One region of the Bradyrhizobium sp. UFLA05-153 genome, then DNA from elsewhere that is predicted to be linked to it. Evidence: predicted binding sites of a transcription regulator. Region 1 holds the regulator's gene; the other holds the start of a gene.
What was found. Region 1 encodes LexA, which represses DNA repair genes until DNA is damaged. Its sites were predicted from a motif close to TGTTCNNNNTGTGTTCNG; they were not measured.
Positions count from the first base shown of each region.

Region 2: the regulator LexA is predicted to act here: its motif matches at 2,198-2,215, upstream of Q2941_RS29005 (single-stranded DNA-binding protein).

Region 1 covers NZ_JBBIAM010000088.1:4,984-12,524, forward strand. The annotation lists gene Q2941_RS36110 (DUF2171 domain-containing protein) at 358-591, shown strand; gene Q2941_RS36115 (ComEC/Rec2 family competence protein) at 685-2,964, shown strand; gene Q2941_RS36120 (hypothetical protein) at 2,973-3,410, opposite strand; gene Q2941_RS36125 (hypothetical protein) at 3,625-3,951, opposite strand; gene lexA (transcriptional repressor LexA) at 3,999-4,697, opposite strand; gene Q2941_RS36135 (molybdopterin molybdotransferase MoeA) at 4,873-6,084, opposite strand; gene Q2941_RS36140 (hypothetical protein) at 6,314-6,490, shown strand; gene Q2941_RS36145 (hypothetical protein) at 6,592-6,789, opposite strand; gene Q2941_RS36150 (HAD family hydrolase) at 6,964-7,541, opposite strand, start outside.
Region 2 covers NZ_JBBIAM010000058.1:10,467-18,007, reverse strand. The annotation lists gene gyrA (DNA gyrase subunit A) at 1-764, opposite strand, end outside; gene Q2941_RS29010 (DUF2306 domain-containing protein) at 933-1,331, opposite strand; gene Q2941_RS29005 (single-stranded DNA-binding protein) at 1,550-2,041, opposite strand; gene Q2941_RS29000 (outer membrane protein) at 2,489-3,259, shown strand; gene Q2941_RS28995 (outer membrane protein) at 3,499-4,170, shown strand; gene uvrA (excinuclease ABC subunit UvrA) at 4,434-7,412, shown strand; gene Q2941_RS28985 (hypothetical protein) at 7,422-7,541, shown strand, end outside.

The DNA.
Region 1 (7,541 bases):
CTCCTATCGTTTCATAACGTCTCCTCGCTTGTTTCAGCGGTCATCTTCTCGCGGGAAGAGCGTGATGCGCGGCGTTGCAGGCGTCAGTTCAAAGAGTTGCGTCTGCAACGTCTGACCTCAGGCGCGTTTTCCGTCACCTGAGGAGAGCTCCAGCGGCCTTAGAACCGCGAGCCACCACTGCCTTGCCCGTCTGTCGGGGAGGCGGGGAACACATAGTGTAGTCCCACCAGGGGCTGGCAACTTATGAGACTTTCGGCGCAATCGACCTGACACGGCGCGTTTGCGAAGGAGGCCGCAAGGGCAACGAACAGAAAAGGGGTTCCAGGCGTTGTGAGGGGACCAGAGAAGGATACTGGCATGCAAAACATCGCAGAACATATGGAAGTGATCGGCGCCGACGGCGTTCATATCGGTACCGTCGACCGTGTCGAAGGCAACCGCATCAAGCTGACCAGGAAGGACAGCGGTGAGGGCAGCCACAAGGGCCATCATCACTTCATCGACAAGGGCCTCGTTGCCGATGTCGAGGGCAACAAGGTCCGGCTCTCCGCCAAGGCGGCGGTTGCCGTGACGATGGAAGAGGAAAAGTAGCGGTCCTCGAGCTGGTTCCCTTTCCGTTCCGCTATTCGCGTCCCAACACCTTCCGGTAGCCTCCGCACCCGTCGCGTATTGTAAGGTGCAGGAATGGCGGAGCCTTCCCGGCCACACCGCTCGCAAGGGATCGCCGGGACATGGCCTGTAGGCCGTGCGGCTTCGGCCGGCGGCCTTGTGCCGGCGGGCTTTGGCGCGTGGTCGTCGCTGGCCGAGACGTTGCGTGGATGGGCCAGGGCGGAAGCCGGCGCGGGGCGGCTGCTGCCGTGGGTGCCCGTGGCCTTCGGTACCGGAATTGCTCTCTATTTTGCCGCCGACCACGAACCCGTGCTCTCGGTCGCCGTGATCACGGCGCTGGTGCTCATGGTGGCTAGCGTGCTGTTGCGGCGGAGCCGGTTGTTCGCACCCGCCATCATGATCGCAGCGATCGCCGCAGGTTTTGCCACGGCGACCTGGAAGACCGCGCGCATCGCGCACACCGTGCTGGCGAAGCCGCTCTATTCGGTGGCGCTGTCCGGCTTCGTAGAGACGCGCGATATCCGCGAGCGCACCGACCGCTTCGTGCTTCGGGTGAGTGCGATGGAGGCGCCGCGCGGCGACATCCAGCTCGAGCGTGTGCGGCTGTCGGTGCGCAAGGGCACGGCACCGGAGGTCGGCAGCTTCGTGCAACTCAAGGCGCGCCTGATGCCGCCGCTCGCGCCCTTGCGGCCCGGCAGCTACGATTTCGCTCGCGACATGTTTTTTCAGGGCATCGGCGCGTCAGGCTTTGCGATGGGGGCGATCACGGTCGCTGAGCCACCGGAGACCGGAGGCCTGCGGCTGCGCTATGCTGCGATCATGCAAGGCCTGCGCGACGCGATCGACGCGCGCATCCGCGCCACGCTCGACGGCGACAACCGCGCGATCGCCACCGCGCTCCTCACGGGGCGGCGCGACGCAATCACCGAGCCCGTGAACGATGCCATGTTCATCTCGGGCCTCGGGCACGTGCTGTCGATCTCCGGCTATCACATGGCCGTCGTCGCCGGCGTGGTGTTCTTTGCGGTGCGCGCGCTGCTGGCGCTGATCCCGGGATTTGCAGTGGGCTATCCGATCAAGAAATGGTCGGCTGCGGCTGCGCTGGTGGCGGCCGCATTTTACCTGCTGCTGTCCGGCGCGGAGGTTGCAACGCAGCGCTCGTTCTTCATGACGGCGGTGGTGCTGATCGCGGTGATGGTTGATCGGCGTGCCATCACCTTCCGCACGCTCGCGGTTGCCGCGATGATCGTGCTCGCGGTCGCGCCGGAGGCTCTCGTGCATCCGAGCTTCCAGATGTCGTTTGCTGCGACTCTCGGCCTCGTCGCGCTGGTGCACATCGGTATGCCGAACCTGTTTGCCTCGCCCGATCACTCCGCTACAGCGCGCATCGCGCTGTGGGGCGGCCGCGAGCTCGTCATGCTGCTGATGGCCTCGCTGATCGCGGGGCTTGCGACGACACCTTATGCCGCCTTCCATTTCCACCGCGTCACGCCTTACGGGGTGCTCGCCAATCTCGCGGCGATGCCGGTGGTCTCGGCGCTGGTGATGCCCGCCGGACTTTTGGGGTTGATCGCAGCGCCGTTCGGGCTCGATGGCGTGTTCTGGTGGCTGATGGGGATCGGCATCGACTGGATGGTCGTTGTGACGCGCTGGGTCGCGGCGTTGCCGGGCGCGGTCGGCCGCATCGCCGCGTTCGGCACCGGTCCGCTGATTGCCGCCAGCATCGGCCTCATCGTGATGGGCCTGTTGCGCACGCCGCTGCGCTGGACGGGCGCCATCGTGCTCGCGCTCTCGATTGGTTCGACGCTGCACGTGCGCCAGCCCGACATCCTGATCGCGGGCGACGGCCACAGCGTCGCGGTGCGCGGCAGGGACCGCCAACTGCACCTGATCCGAACCGGCAAGGACAATTTTCTCCTCAAGGAGTGGCTTGCAGCCGATGCCGATCCGCGCAGCGCAACCGCTACCTCGCTCGCCGACGGCGTCTCATGCGACGAGGCCGGCTGCGTGACGCCGCTCGCTGATGGTCGTCTGGTCGCGCTCTCGCTGCGTGTCGACGCGCTGGCGGATGATTGCAGCCGCGCCGCGCTGGTGGTGACGGCGAAGCCGGCAGCAACCGATTGCGCGGCAATGGTCGTGGATCGCGAGCGTCTGAAGACGCAAGGCGCGCTCACCCTATCGCGCGAGGGCGACGGTTTCACGCTGCAAACGGTGAAAGCAAGGGGCGCAAACCGCCCCTGGTCGCCGGCTGAGGCCGGCGATAGCGATTTCGAGCTCAGCCTCGCACCGCGGCCGGCTACTCCACGCAGCAAGGACGCTACGCCGTCGGAGGCCGACCTGCAGGCCGAGGATTGAAAGACGCGTCAGCCGATCGGCAGGCGTGTCGTAGGCGTCGTGGTCGTGTGCTGCTCGACGGCGGGCTGCTCTGTCTTCTCGCCGAGCGGCTGCGTCACCGGCAATTGCAGAACGGTGGCACGCTGTCCCTCGACGAGCTGCGTCACCAGCACGTAGTTGCCGTCGGGGAATTCGATCGCATCATGATGACGATCGGGAATGTGCGGATCGACCTTGCCGAACTTGCCGACGCGGGAATTGACGGTGCGTGTCCAGATCCAGCGATTGTCGTAGCGGACGTTGTCGGCGAAGGCGAGCTCGGTGCCCGGCAGGAGGCAGACGGCAACCGAGAGATCACGCTCCGACGCAAATCCACGCGTCGAGGTGCCGCGGAAGGTTGTCGTGACGATCGTCTCGCCGACTTGAGCGGGGCGGGTCGCAACGGCATGTAGGCTGTAGTCACACATCGGAGTGCTCCTCATGCGAGATAGCAGGTCCGCGCCCCCCCGGAGGCGCAGGCCTCTATCAGAGTTGGAAGCCTTCGAGTGTATCGCGTTTGTGGGCAAATCTGCGGCCCGTGTGCGCGTCGCCCGATCACATTATCTTTCCCGGCAAACCAGGAACAAAGCCTCTCGCTGTTAGTCTATCTTGGTTCACACCATTCACTCACGCGAGCTTCCATCAGCGGCCGGCAGGAGCGGAGTACCCTGAATAGGGCCAGCTCACCTGCGGCGCGGGTGCGATCGCATTGTTGGAATTGCGGAATGGCGCGCTGGTTACCGCGTGCTCCGTCTTGCGGATGGCACAGTGGTGTTGCGCTGCATCGCTCGCGGAGGCCGAGCCCGCGAGCAAGGCCGCCGAGAACACGCCCAAAATCATCTGTCGCACGGTTTTTTCCTCTTTATCGTGCACCGCGCATTCGCGCTTGCGGTGCTTGAGGATTAGCTCTGCGCAGGTGTGAGGATAATCGCGGTGGAAGCGGAAACACCATTCCGCCGGAGCGGACAATCCGTCCGCCCGCGTCGCTGCGCGATGGCCGGCAATCTGCCGGGCAATCAGTACTTCCGGTACAGCCCGATCAGCTTGCCCTGAATCTTCACCCGGTTCGGCGGCAGGATGCGCACCTCATAGGCGGTGTTCGCGGGCTCCAACGCGATCGACGCACCGCGGCGGCGGAAGCGCTTGAGCGTCGCTTCCTCGTCGTCGATCAGCGCCACCACGATGTCGCCGGTATCCGCGGTCTCGTTGCGCTGGATCAGCGCCATGTCGCCATCCAGGATGCCGGCGTCGACCATCGAATCGCCGCGCACTTCGAGCGCATAGTGCTCGCCCGAGCCGAGCAGGTCCGGCGGTACGCTGATGGTGTGGCTGCGGGTCTGCAACGCCTCGATCGGCGTGCCGGCCGCGATCCGTCCCATCACGGGCACGGCGACCGGACGCTCGCCCTCGTCGACAGTAGCGCTTGGGCCCCGCACCTTGCCGAGATTGCCTTCGATGACGCTCGGCGTGAAGCCGCGGCGGCCGGCGCCTGCAGCCTGAAGCTCGGGCAGCTTGATGACCTCGATGGCGCGCGCGCGGTTGGGCAGGCGACGGATGAAGCCGCGCTCTTCCAGCGCGGTGATCAGGCGATGGATGCCCGACTTCGAGCGCAGATCGAGCGCGTCCTTCATTTCGTCGAAGGAGGGCGGCACGCCGCTTTCCTTGAGGCGCTCACTGATGAACCGCAGAAGCTCGTATTGTTTGCGCGTTAACATCTCGACCAAGTCCCCCGGTTGATGTCGTTCGATTCCGAGACGTCAGATTCAGCAGAAGCCGCTAGATGCTCGAAACAAATCATGAACGGACACTATATGTTCGATATGTGTTCCGCAACCACTTAATTTTGTGTGAACGCGGCGAAGTTCGCGTCACGCGCGAATCAGATCGCACTCACAAGGGCAGCCGCAACACCTCGCAAGGCGTGCCTGCTTCGGCCTTTGGCGCGAATGGCGCGCGCACGAGAAGTGCCTGTGCCATAGCGAGATTCGCAAGCAGCGAGGAGTCCTGGTGGTTGACCGGAACGGCCACGAGCGTGCCGTCCTCGCGCTCCTCGAGCCTGGCGCGCAGATAGTCCTCGCGGACATCGTTGGGCCCGACGTCGCGCCCGAGCACGGCGCGCTCGAGGCGGTGATGAACGCGCGAGCGGCCCGCAAGCGCGCGAATCAACGGCACCATGAACAGGAAGCCGCAGACATAGGACGACACCGGATTGCCGGGCAGGCCGATCACCCGCATCGCGCCGAGATGGCCGTGCATCATGGGCTTGCCCGGCCGCATCGCGATTTTCCAGAACGCCATTTCGAAGCCTTCGGCTTGAAGCGCAGGCCTGACCAGATCGTGGTCGCCGACCGAGGCCCCGCCGGTCGTGATCAGGATGTCGGCGCCGCTCTCGCGGGCCCGGCGGATACCGGCGGTGGTCGCCGCAACGGTATCGGCTGCAATGCCGAGATCGAACGTTTCGGCGCCCTCGGCCCGCGCCAGCGCGTGCAAGGCGTAGCCGTTGGAAAAAACGATCTGGCCCGCGCCGGGCGTCGAGCCCGGCATCACCAGTTCGTCGCCGGTCGCGAGAATCGCGACCCTGGGCCGGCGGCGGACGGCAAGCTCCGGATGGTTCATGCCGGCGGCGAGTGAGAGGTCGCGTTCGGTCAGCCGGGCTCCCTGTCGGAGCAGCACGTCGCCCTCGCGGAAATCGACGCCGGCGGGGCGGATGTGCCGTCCGACGATCGCGGCCTCCTTGATCGTGACGCGCTTGCCGTCAGCGACGGTGTCCTCCTGGATCACCACCGCGTCCGCGCCATCGGGCACCACGCCGCCGGTGAAGATCCGCACCGCCTGGCTCGCGCCGACCGTTCCCGCAAACGGCCGGCCGGCCGCGACCTCGCCGATCACGGTGATCTCTGCGCCCACCTTCGCCGCGTCGGTGGCGCGCACCGCATAGCCGTCCATCGCCGACATCGCCTGCGGCGGCTGCGTGCGCCTGGCCGCGACGTCGCGCGCGAGCACGCGGTGGTAGGCTGCATCCAGCGCGACCATCTCCTCAGCCACGGGCACGACGCCCGCAAGCACCGCGGCGAGGGCATCGGACACCGGCATCAGGGCCACGGGCAAAACTCCTGCAGAGCAAATCGTAAGGACAGGTCGCGTTGCGTTCTAGCCGAGTGCGGGCGTCGAGGCAAAAGGGGTGATCACGAAGGTGGAGATGGAAATGTCGCTCCAGCAGCAGGATGGCGGGATGCCCTTTGGGACAATATCGCGTCGTCCCGCCTCCGGCTCAGAATTGCCGCGCGCCACAGCACGAAAGGCGCGTCAGGAGACGTCCGGGAGAACCCTGATGGCAGAGACTTCAAAGCTGTCGGTCGAGAAGGCGCTCGAGAAGCTGCGCGGCGATGAGCCGCCGAAATCCAGGAGCGCAAAGCTCGACGAGGAGATCGAGGCACTCAAGGAGAAGACGAGCCGCATGCGCGCGCAACGGCAGCGTCTCGATCGGCCCCAACCCAAGCGCGGTTGAATGCGCCTAGTGCGGCCGCCGCGCGATCGTCTCGATGACGAGAAAGACGGGGATGACGGTGGCCAAACATGCCACGGCGACGACCAGGCTCACGGCTAGCATCAGGTGGCTCCCGTTTCATTGTCCGGATCGACGTCGGGCGCTCTCAGGCTGTGATCCATCTCGGGCAGCGGGTCGCCCTGCGCTTTCAGATCGGCCGCCTTGCTGACCAGCTTGGCGGAGAGTTCCTTGTCCGATGTTGACTTCGCGAATTGGAGAAGGATCGAGGCTTGTTTGGTGAAATAGGCTTTGCCCAACACGATCACGCGTCCGTTGTAGAGATCCCAACGGGCATATGACTCCCGACGCCCTGATCCGTTCCGGGAACTCTGTGCAAAAATACACAGAGCGAGTTGGTTCCACAGTTGCCTAAGAAAGTTCCTGGAGAAGGCGGGAACCAGACCCTTTGCTAACGCAGCAATGCGGCCATGCTCTCAGATACCGAGCGCCCTCAGGGCCTCGCCGACGTCGCGAGGCGACGTCACGTGGACCGCGGTCAGCCCTCGTGCCCGCGCGCCTTCGACGTTTTCCGCGAGGTCGTCGAAGAATACGATTCGCTGCGCCGGCAGGCCGATCGCGGCGACGACATGGTCGAAGGATTCCGCATCGGGTTTGCGCAGGCCGATGCTGGAGGACAGATAAAGGTCGCGGAAATGGCCGAGCACGTCGGCATACTCCTTCGAGAAATATTCCACGTGTGGCCGGTTGGTGTTGGAGAAGGCGTAGAGCGGCACGTGCTGCGCGGCGCGCGGCAACAGGTTTGCTATGTCGGGCATCTCGCCAGCGAAGATCGCATTCCACCCCTCCAGGAACTGCGCGTCGGAAATTTCGATCCCCAGCGAGCGCCGCAGCGAGTCGAAATAGGCCTCGTCGCTGATCTTGCCCATCTCGTGCAGCCGATAGGCTTCGCTGTCCCGCACATAGCGCGCCACGATCGATTGCGGCTCGCAGCCGGCATGTCCCGCCCAGCAGGTGATCGCCTTGGAGAAATCGATGTCGAGCACCACGCGAC
Region 2 (7,541 bases), on a different contig from region 1:
CCGCGCATCACGATCGAGCCGCGTCCGAGATGGTAGGCGCTGCGGATGCCCTGGCGCCCCAGGATGATGCCGCCGGTCGGGAAATCCGGACCTGGGATAATGTGGTTCAGTTCGTCGATGGTGAGCGAAGGATTGTCGATCAACGCCAGGCAAGCGTCGATCACCTCGCCCAGATTGTGCGGCGGGATGTTGGTGGCCATGCCGACGGCGATGCCGCCGGCGCCGTTGACCAGCAGGTTCGGGAACCGCGCCGGCAGGACCACCGGCTCCTTGGTCGAGCCGTCATAATTGTCCTGAAAGTCGACCGTCTCGCTCTCGATGTCCTCGAGCAGTTTGAGCGCGATCTTGGTCAGGCGCGACTCGGTGTAGCGCATCGCCGCCGGCGGATCGCCGTCGACCGAACCGAAATTGCCCTGCCCGTCCACGAGCAGTTCGCGCATCGAGAAGGGCTGCGCCATACGCACCAGCGCGTCATAGATCGCCTGGTCGCCATGCGGGTGGTATTGGCCCATGACGTCGCCGACGATGCCGGCGGACTTCTTGTGCTTCTTGTCGGGGGTATAGCCCTCCTCGTTCATCGAGAAGAGGATGCGCCGGTGCACCGGCTTCAAGCCATCGCGCGCATCGGGCAGCGCGCGCGCCACGATCACGCTCATGGCGTAATCGAGGTAGGACTTCTTCATCTCGTCGAGGATCGAGATCGGGCGAATATCCGAAGGATGCTCCGGCTTGTCGCCGGGCTTGTCGTTGTCGTCGTCAGCCAAGGGGGAATCCGGTGAGTTCTTGTCCGGGAATCATATAGCGCATCGAGGGTCTGATAACCACCCTGGCAAGGCTCCCGGGAAGCGCTTTTTCCGCTTATTTTTCCAACGACTTACGGCTCCCGCGAAGCCTCCTTTGGAGCGACGGAGCAGGCCGAATGGAACCCTGCCTTATGAGCCGAAAATCACGTGATGCATGATGCGTCCCGGCAGCAGCGTGAACAACCCTGCGACCACCAGCGCGCCGATGAACATGAAGATCATGATCCGCCGGTGATCGGCGACGCGATGGGTATGCGCCCGCCACACCGCGAGCGGCAGCATCACGAGCGTGAAGATCGAGAGCAGATGAATCGGGCTGAACGGCCCGACCAGCCGGATCTGGTGGATCCAGAACGATGACGCGGCCACGATGGCCATGAGTGCCACCCAGATCCAGCCAACGGTCCGGTGCGGCAGGGTGCCCTTGGGAGCCGCGAACTGGACGACGCCGAGCACGAAGGCAGTCATCGCTGCAAAGGCGTGGAGCGGAATGGCTGGAGCGGCGTCAAGCAGCGGCGCGAGCATCATGGCTGAGGCATCCCGGTGATGGCGCCTCGAGAAGCCGGCGCGGAACGATGTAAATAGCATTAACATGAAGTGAATGCCATTCACATCGCTGGGCGGGGAAATCCTTAATGCGCAACATTAGGCAGGCCTGCAAAAACAAGCCCGATCAGCAAATTGGTAAGAAATGCTCACCCTTCTCACGAAGGCGGCGAACCATTCCGTTAGAAGGGGGTGTCCACTTAGAACGGTATGTCGTCGTCCATGTCGCTGTTGCGGCCGCCGCCCGCGGCGACTGCGCGGCGCGGTGCGCTGCTCACCGGGCTGCTGGAGCCGAAATCGCCGCCCGGCTCCTCGCCGAAGCTGCCGCCCCCCCCGCCACCACGGCCGTCGAGCATCGTGAGGTTGGAGTTGAAGCCCTGCAACACGACTTCGGTCGAGTATTTCTCGGCGCCGCTCTGGTCGGTCCACTTGCGGGTCTGCAGTGCGCCTTCGACGTAAACCTTCGCGCCCTTCTTCAGGTACTGCTCGGCGACCTTTGCGAGTCCCTCGTTGAAGATCACGACGCGATGCCACTCGGTCTTTTCCTTGCGCTCGCCGGTCGCCTTGTCCCGCCAGGTCTCCGACGTTGCGACGCTCAGATTGGCGATCGGCCGCCCGTCCTGGGTACGGCGGATTTCAGGATCCTTGCCGAGGTTGCCGACCAGAATGACCTTGTTGATGCTTCCCGCCATCGCCGCTCTCCACTCCAAACTGCGAAATTGTTCGAAAAAGCCGGAGCCGTGCCAAAACCGCTCGCTGCCGCCTGCTGTGCGACCCTATACGCTGGCGGACGTCGCCGAGCCCGCGGTCCCGCAGGTTATCCCCACATATAGCACCCGGGCCAGCAACGTTCCAGCTTTGTTCTTGCGCAAGCAGTGGCGGTATAAACCAGCAAGTTAAGATTGCATATCTAACAAGTTAATGGAACCGCATGGAACTTTTTCGGGTTCCCGCGGACGGAAATACCGCTTAACATTCATTAAGTTAGGAACCGCTCAGTTCGCTCGCGACTGTTGCTTTTGGGAGACGGACTCTACCGGTGGATCAGGCTAGGTTTGACGCGACATCGATTCATTGGGCGTCGCGCCTTGATTGACCGCTTCGGGGACCAGAGAAGCGGCACAGCCGGAGGGACAGAAATGAAGAAGATTTTGGTTGGGGCCATTGGTGCAGTTGCGTTGAGCCTGTCGGCTCCGGCGAGCGCGGCGGATCTCGCTGCGCGTCCGTACGTAAAGGCTCCGCCCCCGGCAATCGCCGCGGTCTACGACTGGAGCGGCTTCTACATCGGCATCAACGGCGGCGGCGGCTCGGCCCACAAATGCTGGGACTTCGTGGACAGCACCGGCCTTGTGACCGGTGTTCCCGGCAGTCTCGTGGGTGAAGGGTGCCACAATGCGACCGGCGGCACGGTTGGTGGTCAGATCGGGTATCGCTGGCAGACTGGCCAGTGGGTGTTCGGCTTCGAAGGCCAGGGCAACTGGGCCAACTTCAACGGCGATAACACCAGCTCCGTCTTCCTGGCCGACCGCAACCGTTCGCGAATCGACTCCTTCGGCCTGATCACCGGCCAGATCGGCTATGCCTGGAACAACGTGCTGTTCTACGTGAAGGGCGGCGGTGCGGTTGTCGGCGACAAGTATGACATCTTCGACATACCGACCGGCGTGCTGGTGGCTTCGGCTCGCGAAACCCGCTGGGGCGGCACGGTTGGCGCCGGCCTGGAAGTCGGCTTTGCGCCGAACTGGTCGGTGGGCGTCGAGTACGACCACATCTTCCTCGGCAATCGCACCCTCGGCTTCACGACGCCTGCGGGCATCGCGGCCGGGAGCGACCGGATCAGCCAGAACGTCGATATGGGCCTCGTCCGCCTGAACTATCGCTGGGGCGGGCCGATGATCGCGAAGTACTGATCCTTCGCCAAACCTCTTCCTGTCGAAAAGGCCGGCCTCGCGCCGGCCTTTTTGCTGTCCGGGTACAGCCGGTATGAACAGGTCAGTCATCCTTACACGTTTTCCGCGTGGTGTGGCATCTCGGGCACACAACTTGCGGCTTTACTGGTGTAAGCACGACATCAGTTGGACCAGAACGTCCGATGTCCTTCCGCGCACGGAAGGCAAAAACAGAAACTGGGACTGGGATTAAGTTGAAAATGAAGAAGGTTTTGTTGGCTTCGGCCAGTTTGTTTGCACTCAGCGCGTTCGCTCCGGTCATGGCTGCCGATCTGGCGGCCCGCCCCTACACCAAGGCTCCAGTGGCCCCCGCCGCGGTCTATAACTGGACCGGCTTCTACCTCGGTGGCTTCGGTGGCTACGCTTGGGAAAACACCTCCACTGACCCGAAGATGAAGGGCGGCTTCGCAGGTGGTACGGTCGGCTACAACTGGCAGGCCAGCAACATCGTGTTCGGTCTCGAGGCCGACGGCGGCTGGGCTGACGTGAGCGCGACAGCCGGCACCCCGGGCGTGCTCGCCGTGACGAGCCGGATCAATTCGTTGGGAACTGTGCGCGGTCGCGTCGGCGTGGCGATCGACCAGGTCCTGCTCTACGGCACCGGCGGCTTCGCCTGGATCAACAACAAGCTGACCGCGGACGTGCTTGGCGTGCTCGCCTCGGACAGCCAGTTCCACACGGGCTGGACGCTCGGCGCGGGTGTCGAAGCTTTCTTTGCTCCGCAGTGGTCGGTGAAGGGCGAGTACCTCTATCGTAGCCTCGGCAGCGAGAACTACTTCGCCGGCACCGTCTCGTCCGGCACGCTGAACCTCCACACCGTGCAGGTCGGCGTGAACTATCACTTCGGCGGCCCGGTCGTCGCGAAGTACTGATCTTCGAGATTGATTCTCGACGGAAAGGCCGGCTTGCGCCGGCCTTTTTGCTTGGGCCAGAGGCGGCAGCTCTGCGAGCTACTGCCATGTCCTGCCAGCACGCCAACAATCCGTTGACGATTCGCAACTCGCACTGGAAATCCGCCGTCGTTCTTCCTACGTTCGCGACTTACCCACAAGGCGTCCATCCCCGGTTCCGGGCGAGGCGCGCCTGAACGCCGGCGCGGCCGCGCGGCGTGGGAATCTCCTTGGGGACCACTGGGATGGACGAAGTGATCAAGGCGAAGCGCCAACAACAGAACGCGGGCTCAAGCCTGCGCGCAATTACGATCCGTGGCGCGCGCGAGCACAACCTCAAGAACATCGACGTCGAGATTCCGCGCGACAAGCTCGTGGTGTTCACCGGCCTCTCCGGCTCCGGAAAATCCTCGCTCGCCTTCGACACCATCTATGCCGAAGGCCAGCGGCGCTATGTCGAGTCGCTGTCGGCCTATGCCCGCCAGTTCCTTGAGATGATGCAGAAGCCGGACGTCGACCAGATCGACGGCCTGTCGCCCGCGATCTCCATCGAGCAGAAGACGACCTCGAAAAACCCGCGCTCGACCGTCGGCACCGTCACCGAGATCTACGACTACATGCGCTTGCTCTGGGCGCGCGTCGGCGTGCCCTATTCGCCCGCGACCGGCTTGCCGATCGAGAGCCAGACCGTCTCGCAGATGGTCGACCGCGTGCTGGCGCTGGCCGAAGGCACCCGCCTTTATCTGCTCGCCCCGGTCGTGCGCGGCCGCAAGGGCGAGTACAGGAAAGAGCTCGCCGAGTGGCTCAAGAAGGGCTTTCAGCGCGTCAAGATCGACGGCACTTTCTATGAGCTCGCGGAGGCGCCGAGCCTCGACAAGAAATTCCCGCACGACATCGACGTCGTGGTCGACCGCATCGTGGTGCGCGCCGATATCGGCCAGCGCCTTGCCGAAAGCTTCGAGACTGCGCTGAAGCTCGCCGAGGGCCTTGCCGTCGTCGAGTTCGCCGATGCGCCAGCGGCCGCCGCTCCGGCCGAAGAGAAAAAGAAGACCGCCAAGATCCACGACAAGAGCGGGCCAGAGCGCATCCTGTTCTCGGAAAAGTTCGCCTGCCCGGTGTCCGGCTTCACCATCCCCGAGATCGAGCCGCGGCTGTTCTCCTTCAACAATCCCTATGGCGCCTGCCCGGCCTGCGGCGGCCTCGGCGTCGAGCAGCATGTCGACGAGGACCTCGTCATCCCCGACAAGGAGATGACCCTGCGCAAGGGCGCGATCGCGCCCTGGGCCAAATCGTCATCGCCCTATTACGTACAGACGCTGACCGCGCTCGGCAAGCACTACAAATTCACGCTCGACACAAAGTGGAAGGATCTCGCAAAGAAGACGAAAGACGCGATCCTCTACGGCTCCGGCGAGGACGAGATCAAGTTCTCCTATGAGGACGGCGTTCGCTCCTACGACACCAAGAAGCCGTTCGAGGGCGTCATCACCAACATCAATCGCCGCTATCGCGAGACCGAGAGCGAGTGGGCGCGCGAAGAGCTGGCGAAGTACTTCCACGACGTCCCCTGCGAGGCCTGCAAGGGCTTTCGGCTGAAGCCTGAGGCGCTCTGCGTCAAGGTTGGCGGCAAGCACATCGGAGAGATCTCGGAACTGTCGGTCAAGCGCGCCGGCGAATGGTTCGAGGGCGTGCCCGACGCGCTGAACAAGCAGCAGAACGAAATCGCGGGACGCATCCTGAAGGAGATCCGCGAGCGCCTCACCTTCCTGCTCGACGTCGGCCTCAACTATCTCACGCTCTCCCGCTCCTCAGGCACGCTGTCCGGCGGCGAGAGCCAGCGCATCCGCCTCGCCTCGCAGATCGGCTCGGGACTGACCGGCGTGCTCTACGTGCTGGACGAGCCCTCGATCGGCCTGCACCAGCGCGACAATGCGCGCCTGCTCGATACGCTCAAGCGCCTGCGCGATCTCGGCAATACCGTGGTCGTGGTCGAGCATGACGAGGACGCCATTCGCCTCGCCGACTACGTCCTCGACATCGGCCCCGGCGCCGGCATGCATGGCGGCCACATCGTCGCCGAAGGCACGCCCGCCGAGATCATGCGCAACCCGAAATCGCTGACCGGCAAGTACCTCACCGGCGAGCTCGAGGTCGAGGTGCCGGAGCGACGCCCACCGAACCATCGCCGCACCATCAAGGTGGTCAACGCGCGGGGCAATAATCTCAAGAACGTCACGGCGGAGATTCCGCTCGGCCTGTTCACCTGCGTCACCGGCGTCTCCGGCGGCGGCAAGTCGACGCTGCTGATCGACACGCTCTATCGCGCCATCGCCCGCAAGCTGAACAATGCCAGCGAAGGCGCAGCCCCGCACGACCGCATCGAGGGTCTCGAGCACATCGACAAGATCATCGACATCGACCAGTCGCCGATCGGCCGCACCCCGCGCTCGAATCCTGCGACCTATACCGGCGCCTTCACGCCGATCCGCGAATGGTTTGCGGGCCTCCCCGAAGCCAAGGCGCGCGGCTACGAGCCCGGCCGCTTCTCCTTCAACGTCAAGGGCGGCCGCTGCGAGGCCTGCCAGGGCGACGGCGTCATCAAGATCGAGATGCACTTCCTGCCCGACGTCTACGTCACCTGCGACGTCTGCAAGGGCAAGCGCTACAACCGCGAGACGCTGGAGGTCCTGTTCAAGGGCAAGAGCATCGCCGACGTGCTCGACATGACCGTCGAGGAAGCCGCCGAGTTCTTCAAGGCGGTGCCACGCGTCCGCGAAACCTTCAACACGCTGCACCGCGTCGGCCTCGATTACATCCATGTCGGCCAGCAGGCCACCACGCTCTCCGGCGGCGAAGCCCAGCGCGTCAAGCTGGCAAAAGAGCTGTCCAAGCGCGCGACCGGGCGCACGCTCTACATCCTGGACGAGCCCACGACGGGTCTGCACTTCCATGACGTCAAGAAGCTGCTGGAGGTGCTGCACGAGCTGGTCGCGCAAGGCAACACGGTCGTGGTCATCGAGCACAATCTCGAGGTCATCAAGACCGCAGACTGGGTCATCGACCTCGGCCCTGAAGGCGGCGACGGCGGCGGCGAAATCGTCGCCTGGGGCCCGCCGGAAGACATCGTCAAGGCGCCGCGCAGCTATACGGGCAAATTTCTGGAGCCGGTGCTGAAGAAGGCCAGCAAGCCGAAGCGACGGAGCACGAGCGAGGCGGCGGAGTAGGCTTGAGCCATGTTGGCTGGCATCAGCATCGAACGTACGGGCTCGAAGGATACCGGCATCTGTGATTGCTGTGGTCGTACCAGTCGCACCGTTTGGGGACTCGCGTCCAACGAAACGCAAGGCCTAGCC